4 regions of the Paenibacillus hamazuiensis genome follow, and region 1 is predicted to be linked to each of the others. Evidence: riboswitches for the same ligand, from Rfam matches in the RefSeq annotation. Region 1 holds a riboswitch; each other region holds the start of a gene.
The links. A riboswitch is a leader RNA that binds a small molecule or an ion and turns the genes downstream of it on or off. The one in region 1 is predicted to bind cyclic di-GMP.
Positions count from the first base shown of each region.

Region 2: linked by a shared signal. The riboswitch ahead of MYS68_RS12490 (GTP cyclohydrolase II) and the one ahead of MYS68_RS10775 (thiamine pyrophosphate-dependent dehydrogenase E1 component subunit alpha) in region 1 are both predicted to bind cyclic di-GMP.
Region 3: linked by a shared signal. The riboswitch ahead of MYS68_RS30230 (PilZ domain-containing protein) and the one ahead of MYS68_RS10775 (thiamine pyrophosphate-dependent dehydrogenase E1 component subunit alpha) in region 1 are both predicted to bind cyclic di-GMP.
Region 4: linked by a shared signal. The riboswitch ahead of MYS68_RS23875 (chemotaxis protein CheX) and the one ahead of MYS68_RS10775 (thiamine pyrophosphate-dependent dehydrogenase E1 component subunit alpha) in region 1 are both predicted to bind cyclic di-GMP.

Region 1 covers NZ_JALRMO010000001.1:2,441,094-2,444,282, forward strand. The annotation lists gene MYS68_RS10770 (S-layer homology domain-containing protein) at 126-1,532, shown strand; cyclic di-GMP riboswitch class I at 1,859-1,951, shown strand; gene MYS68_RS10775 (thiamine pyrophosphate-dependent dehydrogenase E1 component subunit alpha) at 2,083-3,087, shown strand; gene MYS68_RS10780 (MFS transporter) at 3,187-3,189, shown strand, end outside.
Region 2 covers NZ_JALRMO010000001.1:2,852,232-2,855,420, forward strand. The annotation lists gene MYS68_RS12480 (extracellular solute-binding protein) at 1-500, opposite strand, end outside; gene MYS68_RS38835 (zinc ribbon domain-containing protein) at 616-987, opposite strand; gene MYS68_RS12490 (GTP cyclohydrolase II) at 1,009-1,764, opposite strand; cyclic di-GMP riboswitch class I at 1,987-2,082, opposite strand; gene MYS68_RS12495 (aminoglycoside phosphotransferase family protein) at 2,173-3,036, opposite strand; gene MYS68_RS12500 (hypothetical protein) at 3,162-3,189, opposite strand, start outside.
Region 3 covers NZ_JALRMO010000001.1:6,897,427-6,900,615, forward strand. The annotation lists tRNA gene MYS68_RS30215 (tRNA-Pro) at 9-82, opposite strand; tRNA gene MYS68_RS30220 (tRNA-Arg) at 112-188, opposite strand; gene tadA (tRNA adenosine(34) deaminase TadA) at 274-801, opposite strand; cyclic di-GMP riboswitch class I at 994-1,085, shown strand; gene MYS68_RS30230 (PilZ domain-containing protein) at 1,194-1,907, shown strand; gene ychF (redox-regulated ATPase YchF) at 2,060-3,160, shown strand.
Region 4 covers NZ_JALRMO010000001.1:5,500,866-5,504,054, reverse strand. The annotation lists gene MYS68_RS23885 (ATP-dependent DNA ligase) at 18-668, shown strand; gene MYS68_RS23880 (YqjF family protein) at 589-1,269, opposite strand; cyclic di-GMP riboswitch class I at 1,453-1,536, shown strand; gene MYS68_RS23875 (chemotaxis protein CheX) at 1,626-2,072, shown strand; gene MYS68_RS23870 (alpha/beta-type small acid-soluble spore protein) at 2,171-2,458, shown strand; gene MYS68_RS23865 (hypothetical protein) at 2,537-2,752, opposite strand; gene MYS68_RS23860 (polysaccharide deacetylase family protein) at 2,780-3,189, opposite strand, start outside.

The DNA.
Region 1 (3,189 bases):
GAACGTCAGATGCGACGGACCATCAATCGAAATAGCTAACATGCAACCTTATCCAACCTTAGTCCGTTTAGTGTTTGTATCAATCACAATTTGTGAAACAACTAACACGACACGAGGTGGACAATATGAAAAAAGTTTTTAAAATGGTCAATCTTACAGTTGCTACAGCCGTCATGTCGCTTGCTTTTGTTGGGCACAGCTTCGCCGCTTCGTCTACGGATTTCACCGACTTAACCAATGTTGCAGCAAAAGATAAAATCATCTCTCTTCAACAAAGCGGTATTATCTCAGGAGTTGCACCAGGTCTGTTCGCGCCAAATGCGCCCCTTACTGAAGCTCAAAGCGTTCAACTCTTTGTATCCACACTCGGATTGAACCTTGATGCGGTAAGATTCGAGAAAGAACTGAAAGCAACAGACTATTTCACAAATGCGGACGATAAGGCCTGGTATGCAGCCTCATTCATAACGGCCGCCGTCCACAATCTCGACTTGCCGAAATCCCTCGATCCCAACCAATCGAAAAATAAAGAAGAATTCACACATCAACTCATTCGGGCAATAGAGAGAATAGGTCATTTACCGATGATTAAGCCGGTCTTAGTCGACATGAAAGACAAAGACCAAGTGAGCGAAGAGTATTCGGGCTCCATCCAGAGAGCCCTTTCCTATGGCATTGTCAAGTTGAATGCAGACGGTACATTCAATCCGAAACAAATTATGACCCGCGAACAAGCAGCTGAAGAAATCTTCAATGCCATTCAGTATTTGAAAGCTCATTCCAACAATTCCGCGTCGGAGATCATGACTGCCTCCCAAGGAGTGAAACTCATTGCGGAGCTGCTGGGCAAAGATGGCACCGACATCCAAATAAAAATCGATCCTGATGCGAAAATGACCCGCGAGTCGTTTATTAACCTGCTCATGCAAACGCTCAAAACAAGCGGGAAACTGCCGATGATTAACATTCAACCGATTGACATCAAGGATAATGACCAAATCGACGTCGAATATTCGGGATCCGTTCAATTGGCCATCGTGTTAGGCTTCATTAATCTTTCCGACGAAGGAACAATAAATCCGAAAGGCGAATTAACACGAACTGTCGCCACCGAAATTATCGGGAAAGCTTCCGAATATCTTAAGGCTCATCAGAAGCCATCCGTTGCCGTTTCTTACGGGGAAGGGGCGCAATTGATTTCGAAAGCTCTCGATCTTGCTGGCTCAGATATTGCAATTAAAGTTGATCCAAATGCGATAATGACTCGCGAATCGTTCGTAAGCTTGCTCGTTCAAACGCTCAAGTCGAGTGGAAAGCTGCCTATGATTAAGCCGGTAGTAATCGACATCAAAGATTTGGATAAAGTGGATAGTTCGAATAAGAGTTACGTTCAATTAGCGGCTTCTTTGGGAATCGTTAAATTATCTGATGAAAACCTGTTTAAACCAAAGGATGAATTGTCCCAAACGGATGCAGCTGAAATCGTCAACAATGTAAAAGCAGTGGTAGAAAGATTCCCAAGTAGTAAGTAAAACGTAATTCTTCGAATAAATTACATGTCGAATTCTAATCATGACATCTGTCCACGAATATGTTGGGCAGATGTTTTTATTTTTAGGGTTGAAAGACAGCATAACTGTTTACAACTTTATATTTTAAGTGACTTTATGGGGAGGCTCATACACACTCAGCACCAACTTTTCAGTCATGCTCTGAGAAATAAAGTTGTCGTAATCTGGCGAATTAAATAAATTATCCATTAATTATTTCAGGTCTTAGTGCCTATCGATTTTCACGAAAGAAAAGAGTAGATTTTAGATGTAGTGCTAAAATGTAGAAATCGACAATTAAATAAACCGTACGACAATGGCAAACCAGTTGAAAAACGGGGACGCAAAGCTACAGGGGCTAAGGTGGAACAAATATTCCATGATGCCAGCCAGTTGCCGAATACGACGGAAACCTCCGTCTTATTCATATTTATTCCGATAAGATAGGAGGTTATTTGGCATTCCCAAAAAGCGTTTCCTTCGGTAGACCGAAGCATTGGGGTTTATTAATGGGGAGGAGGACTCAGTCATGATGAGAAATGATGTAAGCCTGGAGATTGCGAGTCGACATCGTTCACTGGGTTTATCAGATCAGCAGGTTCTTTACATGTACCGTGATATGATGTTAGCGCGAAAAGTCGACGAGCAGATGTGGCTTCTTCATCGGGCGGGAAAAATCCAATTTCCAGTATCGTGCCAGGGCCATGAAGCGGCACAGGTTGGAGCTGCGTATGCGCTGGATAGCAGGAAAGATTATTTGTGTCCTTATTATCGGGATATGGGGATGGCCATTGTTTTCGGAATGACAGCCAGGGAATTATTGTTGGAAGCGTTCGCAAGGGCCGGTGATCCGAATAGTGGCGGCAGGCAAATGCCCGGAAGTTACGGCAGCAGAAAATATCATAAGCTTACAACCTCCAATGTCGTCGCCCCGTACGCTGCTCGTATGGCATTAACAGGGCGTTTGCAGGGTGAAAATTTCGTTGCATTAACCGCTTTAGGAGAGGGGGCTTGCAATCAAGGTGAATTTCACGAGGTAGTCAACTTTGCAGGTATGCACAAGCTGCCGGTCATTTTCTTCTGCGAGAATAACAAAAATGCCATTTCACATCCTTATTCGAAGCAAGTGACAAGTGAAAGTATCGCCGATAGGGTGACAGGGTATGGATTTCCCGTATTCCGTGTGAACGGAAATGATCCCCTGGAAGTATACAAGGTTACGAAAAATGCGGTCGACAGAGCCAGATGCGGCGAAGGACCAACGCTAATCGAGGCAGTCCATCACCGTTTGGCTCCTCATACAAGCGAAGACGACGATCGGACTTATCATTCTTGTGAAGAAGTGGAAGAGATCAAGAAGCAAGATTCACTTATCATCTTTAAGTATTATCTGAAGGAAATCGGATTACTGGATGAACGAACTGAGAACAAAATGCTTGACCAAATCGTGAAAGAAGTCGATGAGGCCTTGGATTATGCCGAACATGCCCCAAATCCTATCCCAGAAAGCACCCTGGACCATGTTTATGCAGAATAGGAGGACGGAATATGTCCGTCATTGAAGGAAGGAGTTGAACGAATTGTCTAAATTTTGTTCTGCTGACAATGTAGAATTCCTGTGGAGAGGGGTGAATTTATG
Region 2 (3,189 bases), 410 kb from region 1:
GTCTCCGCCGTGGTGAAAATCGGCAGCGCATACATGCCCCCGCTGCTGAAGTTTTTCATATACTCCACCATCGTCGGTTCCAGCCGGTTCAAATCGAAGTTGTATTTTTTGATCAGATCGGTGTGGTCCATTTGAAGCTTGTAGTTCGGAAATTGCGGCAAAAAGGCGATGGACAGCAGCATAATATCGATATCATTGCCCGATGTTATCACACCGTCGATCCCGACGTTTTTATCGTAAGGAATAAACTTCGGCGTAACGTTAGGAAACTTCGCTTTTATCGCATCGCCCATCAACTTGTTGAATTCGTCTTCGGTTGTCGCATTATTCGGACGGTAAAAGGTGATTGTGACAGGCTCGTTGCTTGAAGCCAAATCCTTCACATCCCCCGACTTCACCCCCTGATCCCCTTGAGAAACGCCGCCTCCACCCCCGCAGCCGGCCAAAGAAACCGCAGCAGCGACGGACAGCGACCAAGAAACCGTCTTCCGCCATGACATGACATTTCCCTCCCCTTCTTCGTAAAAGCGCTTTCAACATATTGTACCAAGGGAGGGCGGCGGTTTCGTTAGCGGATATTAAGAAATTGTTGTCTATTCTTCATTTCCTCGCCTATCATCCGAATAAAAGGTCCATGATCGTTCCCAACCTTCCCGATGTATGTCCTCTCAGCACATCGGGATTATACACCTCGACAAAACCGCAATTCGTACAAGACACAAATAAAAAATGGTTATACTCAATATCAAAAATTTTGCTCAACCCTGTTCCGCTCATGGAAACTTCTTTGGTTAAACATTCATTGTGGTTGCATTTCGAGCACCGGAACTTGTTCATGATGATTTCTTCGATGCTGGCATGCATAATTGCCTGATCGACAGAATTCGTTTTTGGTTGAACATGTTCGGGCAAAACCTCGTGTTTGCACTCCGGACAAATATTATCGACGAGTTCGACTTCGCAAGAGAACCACGGGCATTGAATCATAAGCCGTCCCTCCGTTTTGGATTATCCTCGCTCGATATTTTGAATCATCATTCCGGTGGTTAAATGGCCGGATTTTGCGATTTTCGTCGCCAAATAGCGAACGTTATGCTTGGATATACTGCCCCATATCGAAATATGACGATCGGTCGACAAGCCCTGCTCCCGCAGCGATTCCAATTTTTTCGGATTGTTTGTGATCAAAGTGACCGGCTTTGAACGTAACCCCCGAAGCACGCGGATGGCTTCGTCATAAGAACGTTGATCGTCCGCAAAGCCGAGACCGTGATTCGCTTCCACTGTATCGAAGCCTTCTTCCTGCAGCAAGTATGCCAGTGATTTGGCAAAAAGCCCGATTCCGCGTCCCTCGTGGTCGGCTAAATAAAAAAGAGCGCCGCTGCCATTGTCCGCGATCATACGCAGGGCGCGCTGCAGCTGGTAACCGCAGTCGCAGCGCTTGCTCCCGAAAATGTCCCCCGTATGGCAAATGCTGTGCATCCGGACAAGCGCCTGCTGCGAATGGGAGAAATCTCCGAAAACAAGCACGGAGGATTGCTGAAATGAAGCAAGCTCCGCCTTCGGCAGCATGTCGAGCAGGTCTTCCTTTTGCACATCGGTTTTTTCCGTGTTTAACCAAGTGTACCATTGAAAGGTGATTTCCCTATCTTCGAGCTGAACGGGAAGCTGAACCGGACCGACCAAAGCGATATCCGAAGCTCCCGGCTGCGTTAAAATGGTCATCTTGTCCGCCAGCATTTCTCTGACTAGGCTTGTTTGCATCAACGTTCCGCTCCTTGTATAAGATGGCTGCTGTTTGCTTCCGCAAAATCGTGACGGACCCGTTTCACTATGTGCTGACCCATGCTCTTAAAACAAAAAAACTTTGCGATCAACGATATTTGCGACAAAAAAATCCCCGCCATCGTTGCCGACGACAGGGATGGAGATATAAAACATCACGAAGAGACCGCAGAGACGGTCCTTCCGGGATTCTCCAAACGATACGGCAACTGGCTGGCATCGGACTGCAGCACCTGCAATCCCTTAGCCCCTGTAGCTTTGCGTCGCTAATTTTCACTAGCTTTGCCTGTTCGATTTCTCCAAAACACAAACTAAATATAAACTACAATACCTGAAATTACAAGGGTCATCCCCAAAATTCATCCAATATTTACTTGGAAGCCAGAGTCACAATCCAAGAAAGCTTTCATTCAAGTAGATGTTTTTTTTCAACATGTTTCTTACTCTTGCCGCGGTTTCTTTTCCTTTGATCAGATTAAACATTCTGTGCAGCAAGACCCATCTCAGACAAGCCATTGCTTCGAATAATTCCAGTTCATCCGCTTCATATCGAGTTGCCGCCAACAGGGCCGAACGGTAAATCGAGCCGTTTCTTTCACTCACAAACACGGTGATCAAAACGATCGACCAAGCCAGATCGTACCTCGGATCGCCCATTTGTCCATTCGTCCAGTCAATTACGGTATACCTTCCTGCGGTTTCCAAAATATTGCCTAAATTAAAATCTCCATGAATCAATTTATCCTGTTTCATTTGGCTTTGCTTAACGAGTTGAAGGAGCAAGGGATGTATATCTTTATGTTCTTCCACTCGCGGATAAAAATAAGTTACAAAGTCGTATTTTCGAACGATGCTTTCGTCCAAATCTTCAAGCGGGAACTTGTGAATGCCGGTCAATATTTTCGCAATTTGAGCAAATAACGACTTGTTCACTTTCCTTACTGGTTCGCCGTCAAAACTTGTTAACAATACCTGGTTATTATTGTTATCCAGTCCCCACCCCAAAGGTTCCGATACCGATAACCCCCGGTCAAATAATGCCTGCAGCAGCTTGTACTGATTCTCGATACTGGGCTTCGATGACCGGTTCCATACTTTGAGCACATAGTCGGCTCCTTTTAGACGAATTCTTGTCACTTCAGCCTCGAGGCCGGGAGCCAAAGGGATTGCTTCAATTGAGTCGCTTGACGAGAGCAGCACATCAACAACCCGGCTTTTTTCTTTCCAACGGATGCCGCTGATCGGGTTCATGGCACAAAATCCACCTCAATCTTTCCTTCTGCTATCATTGATTAGAATGTCTAGTCTTTCTATGATTCTTTCGTCGTTTTGAAGTTTTTTCCTTAGTTTGTAATCGATGCTGCTCAGTCCAAAAATCATAATTGAAAAACGTCATAATCTTCC
Region 3 (3,189 bases), 4.5 Mb from region 1:
GAAAAGTATCGAGACGACAGGATTTGAACCTGCGACCTCTTGGTCCCGAACCAAGCGCTCTACCAAGCTGAGCCACGTCTCGAAGATTTGAAAAGCATATAGCGAGCTGCATGGCGCGCCCGATACGATTCGAACGTACGACCTGCAGTTTAGGAAACTGTCGCTCTATCCTGCTGAGCTACGGGCGCGCAGCGAAATTAATAATATCACATCATAAAGAGATTGTAAAGATCTTTTATGGGCGTTGGCACCATTTACATGCCGTCTGCGGAATCACGGGATGTTCTTCCCGCGAAGCCGGCGAAAAAATTGCGTCAGCATGGAGCTGCATTCTTCCTGCAAAATCCCGCTTATGACTTCCGTACGATGGTTGAACCTTTCCTCCTGCAGCAAATTCATAAGCGTTCCTGCGCAGCCGGCCTTCGGGTCCGGAGTTCCGTAAATCACTTGACTGATTCGGGATTGCACGATCGCGCCGGCACACATCGGGCAAGGCTCAAGCGTAACGTACAGCCTGCAATCCGTCAGCCGCCAGGCCTTAAGGTATTCGCTGGCTTCGCGAATCGCCAGCAGCTCTGCATGGGCAAGTGGGTCCGCGGCGGTTTCCCGCAAATTATGGCCGCGCCCGATGATTTGATCGTTCCAAACGATAACCGCGCCTATGGGCACCTCTTGTTTTTCTTCCGCCAAACGAGCTTCCTTTATAGCTTCCCTCATGTACATTTCATGTGTATGTATCTGCAAAACGGCACCTCTGGACGCATAGTGGATACGAAACGAACATGCATTCGTTGTTAACATGTTGTGGATAACCCTGTGGATAAACGGCGGATTATTCACATTTTATTGTAGGGGATTGTGGGTAGAATCTCAAGCAACGAAACTGTATCCGGTCATTATGAAAACAATGTAAATTGTTTGAAAACCTATTGAAAACGGATTTTTTTCTCGATATACTGAGTCTATATTCATAGGAACAATTACCTATATAGATACCGATAATAGCAAACTTGCCGAAAGGCAAGGACGCAAAGTCAAAGGGTCTAAGGTTCCAATTGAGGAGCGATGACAGCCTGGCTGCCGGGTTAACGTGTGCTGTATGCTCGTACTGTACATGAGGCGGTGCAAAGCTGTCTTCGGCGATTCCGGAGGCGGCTTTTTTCCTATATCGATAAGGAAGGGTGGTTTTGGTAATGAGGTCGATGCCTGCGTTCAGAAAAAAAGCCCAATTTGAGTTTGCCCCGGAAAAATATCAAAGTCCGGCTGGAATTTTGCTGAACAGCCGAACGGTGGTAGAGAAAAACGATTATGTGTCCACAGGAGTATTGTCGTACGCCGAAGGCGATATTCTTGAAGTTGAACTGAACAACTATAACGTATTCGAGCTTGGGGACAGCGTCAAATTAACCGTTTATTCGCCGGGCGGAATTTACATGTTCGGTTCGACCGTCGTTGCCAAAGACCATGGAGCCTTAATGTTCATCAATCCGCCGAGCAATCAGAAACGTTTTGCCGAAAAAAGGGACCATCCCCGCGTTCCGGTATCGCAGGAAGGCCGCATCCGCTCGCTGATTTCTCCCGAGCCGTCCGCTGGCGGTCTACATGAAGACATTATGCTGAATATTGAGAATATCAGTGTAAGCGGTCTTGGATTTACGGTGGGGCACGAGGTGCAATTGGACCCGCAGATGCGAATTGAAATCGAGATGGACCTCGGAATGCCGATTCCGTGCATTGCCGAAATTATCCGCAAGGAACCGTCTCAGGGCGGTGTTTATTATGGCGCCAAATACGTCGAATTAAGCGGGGACAAAGCGAATTCGCTCAGGGCATTTGTGCTGAAAAAGCAGGTGGAGACGCATTTCAGCAAGAAAAAGGAAGCTCAGGCCAAACGTATGTTCAAGTAACTTATTTGCAAGCTCCGCATACCGTTGATTCGGGTGGCGGGGCTTTTTTAACGCACCTGGAAAGGAAATGGATAGATTTATTGTGAAAAGAGAAGAGCAAATGTATAATAGTTGTGTTTGACGTTATTGAAACTTGAGGAGTTGTTAAATATATGGGGCTTTCATGTGGTATTGTCGGACTTCCCAACGTGGGCAAATCGACGTTGTTTAATGCGATTACGCAGGCGGGGGCGGAGTCGGCCAACTATCCTTTCTGTACGATAGATCCGAACGTAGGCGTCGTTGAGGTGCCGGACGAGCGGCTGCAAAAGCTGGCCGACATCGTCACGCCGAACCGCATCGTGCCGACGGCGTTCGAGTTTGTAGATATTGCCGGGCTCGTGAAGGGCGCAAGCAAGGGCGAGGGGCTTGGCAACAAATTTCTCGCGCACATCCGCGAGGTGGACGCCATCGTGCATGTGGTGCGGTGCTTCCAGGATGAGAATATCACGCACGTCTCCGGCAAGGTCGATCCGATCAGCGATATCGAGACGATCAATCTGGAGCTGATTTTGGCGGATATCGAATCCGTTGAAAAGCGTATTGAGCGTTCGCGGAAAAATATGAAGGGCGGCGACAAAAAATACGCTCAGGAAGTGGAATGTCTGGACCGTATCAAAGAGGCGCTCTATAACGACAAGCCGGCGCGCAGCGTCGAGTTGGACGACGAAGAGAAGCTGCTCCTCCGCGATCTGCATCTGATCACGATGAAGCCGGTGCTGTATGCGGCGAACGTCAGCGAAGCGGAAGTGGCGAATGCGGACGGTAATCCGTATGTGCAGAAGGTGCGCGAATACGCGGCGCAGGAAGGCGCCGAGGTCGTTCCGATCAGCGCCAAGGTGGAGGCGGAAATCGCCGAGCTGGAAGGCGAAGACAAGGAGATGTTCCTGGAGGAGCTCGGCATTCAGGAATCCGGCCTCAACCGGCTCATCCGCGCGGCATACAAGCTGCTCGGATTGTACACGTATTTTACGGCCGGAGTACAGGAAGTGCGCGCTTGGACGATCCGCAAAGGCATGAAAGCTCCTCAGGCGGCAGGCGTCATCCATACCGATTTCGAACGCGGCTTTATCCGTGCGGAAGTGGTCGGCTACGAGGATCTGGTCGGAAGCGGTTCGATGAACGCGGCCAAAGAAAAAGGTTTGCTCCGTCTGGAAGGCAAGGAATACGTCGTGCAGGACGGAGATGTCATGCACTTCCGTTTTAACGTTTAACGGATCATGTATAATATATATAGAATGAG
Region 4 (3,189 bases), 3.1 Mb from region 1:
AATGCGGGGGAATGTCTATGATTATCGCACCGATGATGCTCGAAAGTGCCGAAAATCCGTTTGACGCAAGAGATTATATATTCGAGCCGAAAGTGGAAGGACTCCGCGTGATATTAACCCGAACGGAGATAGAGACCAGATTGTTATCGCATAAAAAATATGAAGTCACTCGATTGTTCCCGGAACTTCACTGCGTCCCCGTTGAAGGGAATGTCATCCTGGATGGGGTCGTGTGCCGTATAGACCCGGAAAGCGGCTTTTATGACGGTGCTCCAGTTGCGGAAAGAATGCGCTTTAGCAAAAGAAAGCAGATAGAGGCGGCAGTCCGCAACTGTCCTGTGATCTTTACCGTTTTCGATGTTCTTTCCTATAAAGACAGGGATTTACGAAAGCTGCCGCTTATGAAAAGAAAATCGATTTTGGAGTCGATTTTAACGGAAAATGAATTTTTTCAAAAAATATCTTATATCGAGAACGAAAGAGATCTGGTTTATAGCGCTATGTTTAACCGCGAACCGGAAGGCTTGATCGCTAAAAGAAAAGACAGCAGGTATGTAGGAAGAAGGTCCCACGATTGGGTGCATTTGATCAGCCCGGAGACAAAGGCCAAATCCATACTTCCAGTCGTTTTGAAAAATGAAGATGAGGTTTTTGACCCGACGGCTTGATCGATTGAGCTGTCATCATGGTATTCAGTCCGATATCGGCTTCTGCCTGCTGCAGCGGCCACGGCAGGTGAAGTATATCCCCCCGCACAACTTCCCTCTTACGATTTGTCGTATACAGACAGTATCGCTCGGTAAGCCAATATTCCCATGATCCCTGCGAGGCATAAAAAACGGGAGAAACAGGTTTATATCGTCCTTCGAATGCAACCGGAGTTTCGGTTGTATTTTTTCTGCGGCTTCGGTAACGGATGATTCCGTCCTCATTTGTGCATTCCATTTCTGCATAGAAATACGGAAGATGAAAAAACGTTTTGGCAGTCTGCACTGCCAGCCGGTTGGCCGCGTCGAGGCTGAAAAAATAAACACCCGGTTTACCGTTTACGGTAACGTAGGTTCTTACGTTGATTTCGGGAAAACGATCGGTAAACGGGATAGGAGGCAGGCCTCGCAGCCGTATACCGCTCATCCTGAAAGGCACGACGCCGATCCAGGCGAAGCCGTCGAACGTATCGAGCGTCATTCCGGAAGGAATCATTTCACGGATTTCCTGAGGGCGGACCGGCCAGTGTGCAAACAGAAGGTCGTGCCAAATTTGCTTCATGATCCAGGACGATTCAGGGACGGGCCACGGACGGTGGGCTTGAGAAACGGGCAGCTTCAATGTAAGGACAACTCCTTAAGACTTATTTTTATCGATTCCATGAAATTTTGTCCAATTTGTTAGTGCCTAATTTCGACTGATATGGTAAAATAGTAGTACAACTCACGACTCACAGGCAAGTCAAATCCGAAACGGCAAACCTATTGAAAAATAGGGACGCAAAGCTTCAGGCCTAAAGGAGAATCCAATGGCGGCTGAGTTACCGAAATTTGTGTTTTCTATTCCTGAGAGTGTATTCAGAAATAGCGACCACCCGTTTCGGGTGGTTTTTTTTGCATAAAACGGAGGGATTTCTGATGCAAGCGGCTTATATTAATCCTTTTCTCGCTTCGTCGGTGATGGTTATCGAGCAGCTTATCAACGTAAAGCCGACTGTCGGCGAATTGAAGATTTTGGATGTCTCCATGGGGGGCGATCACATCTGGCTGAAAATAGGTTTAATCGGACAGATGAAGGGAGACATAATTTTTGGCTTCCCGGAGCAGGTTGCGCTGAAGATCGTGTCCGGAATGATGGGCGGCTTTCAAGTGACGCAGTTCGACGAGCTCAGTCAAAGCGCCATAGGCGAGCTGGGCAATATGATCAGCGGAAATGCCAGCACGATGCTCTACAATGAAGGCATCGAGATTGACATTACGCCTCCTAACCTGATTCAAGGTGAGATGACCGGAGTGAAAAAAGCATTTTCGATTCCTCTCAATTTGCCGGATATCGGCGGATTTCATATTTACGTCATGGCCTAGTACATAGATCGTTCGGTTGAGGTTAACCTATGGAATAAGCACGGCTGAGGGATGAACTTCATCTGTGCTTATAAGCTGGTTATAGGAGGTTAACCGTAATGGCTCGAAGAAGGAGCAATCGACGACTCGTCGTACCCGGCGCGGAGCATGGTGTTGACCAGTTCAAAGCACAAGTGATGAAACAGAAAGGTTATCAGACTTCGCCGGACCGGCCCGATCAGGTCAAATATGAGGTGGCACGAACGCTTGGCATACCGCTGGAGCCGGGGAATAACGGAAACCTGACCACAGAGCAGGCGGGAAAAATCGGCGGTCAGATCGGCGGTACGATGGTACGGGAAATGATTAAGATGGCCCAGCAGCATTTGGCCGGACCAAGACGTTAATGGAAAAGGAGCTCAGGGCCGCACATCTGCGGCATTGGCTCCTTTTTGCTTGCTTTGCTTACTCGTGGAGGCTGCGGCTTACTTCTCCTCTTCCTTTTCCTCCTGGTCTTCCTGATCGCTTTGATCGGCATTGATAATGACCGTGTATTGCATATTATCATGTTTAATGACTTGGGCCACTTCGATATAAGGAGTTCCGAGCTCCTGTTCGGCATCTTCGACCAGCTGCTGCAGCTTCTGGCTCAGGCTGGCGTTCCAATCCAAGGTGACGTCCACAAAATATTGTTGAATCATGGTTGTAAGTATACTCCTTTCGCGAAATCACTTCTGTTTCGATTCATGCAGCAGCTCGGGCAGCGTGACAAGCTCCAGACCTTTGGCCCGCAGCTGCTCGATGATGCCGGGCAGCGCCTGCACGGTTCCGGATAAATCCTGGCCGTCGCCTCCGCCCGAATGCTGAAGGATGATAGCTCCGGCCCGGGCATCCTTCATGACGTTATAGGTGACTTGCTGTGCATTCAATTGCCGCCAATCCTGAGAGTCAACATTCCAGTTGACGACAAGCATACGCTCAGCCGCCGCCCATTTCAGCTGGCTTTCGCTGATTTCTCCATAAGGGGGGCGCAAAAATCGCGGACTGTATCCTGTCAACCTTTTAATAATCGCGTCGGTTTTACGGATTTGCGATTTATATTTTTCATCGGGCAGCTTGGGGAGCAGCGCATGATCAT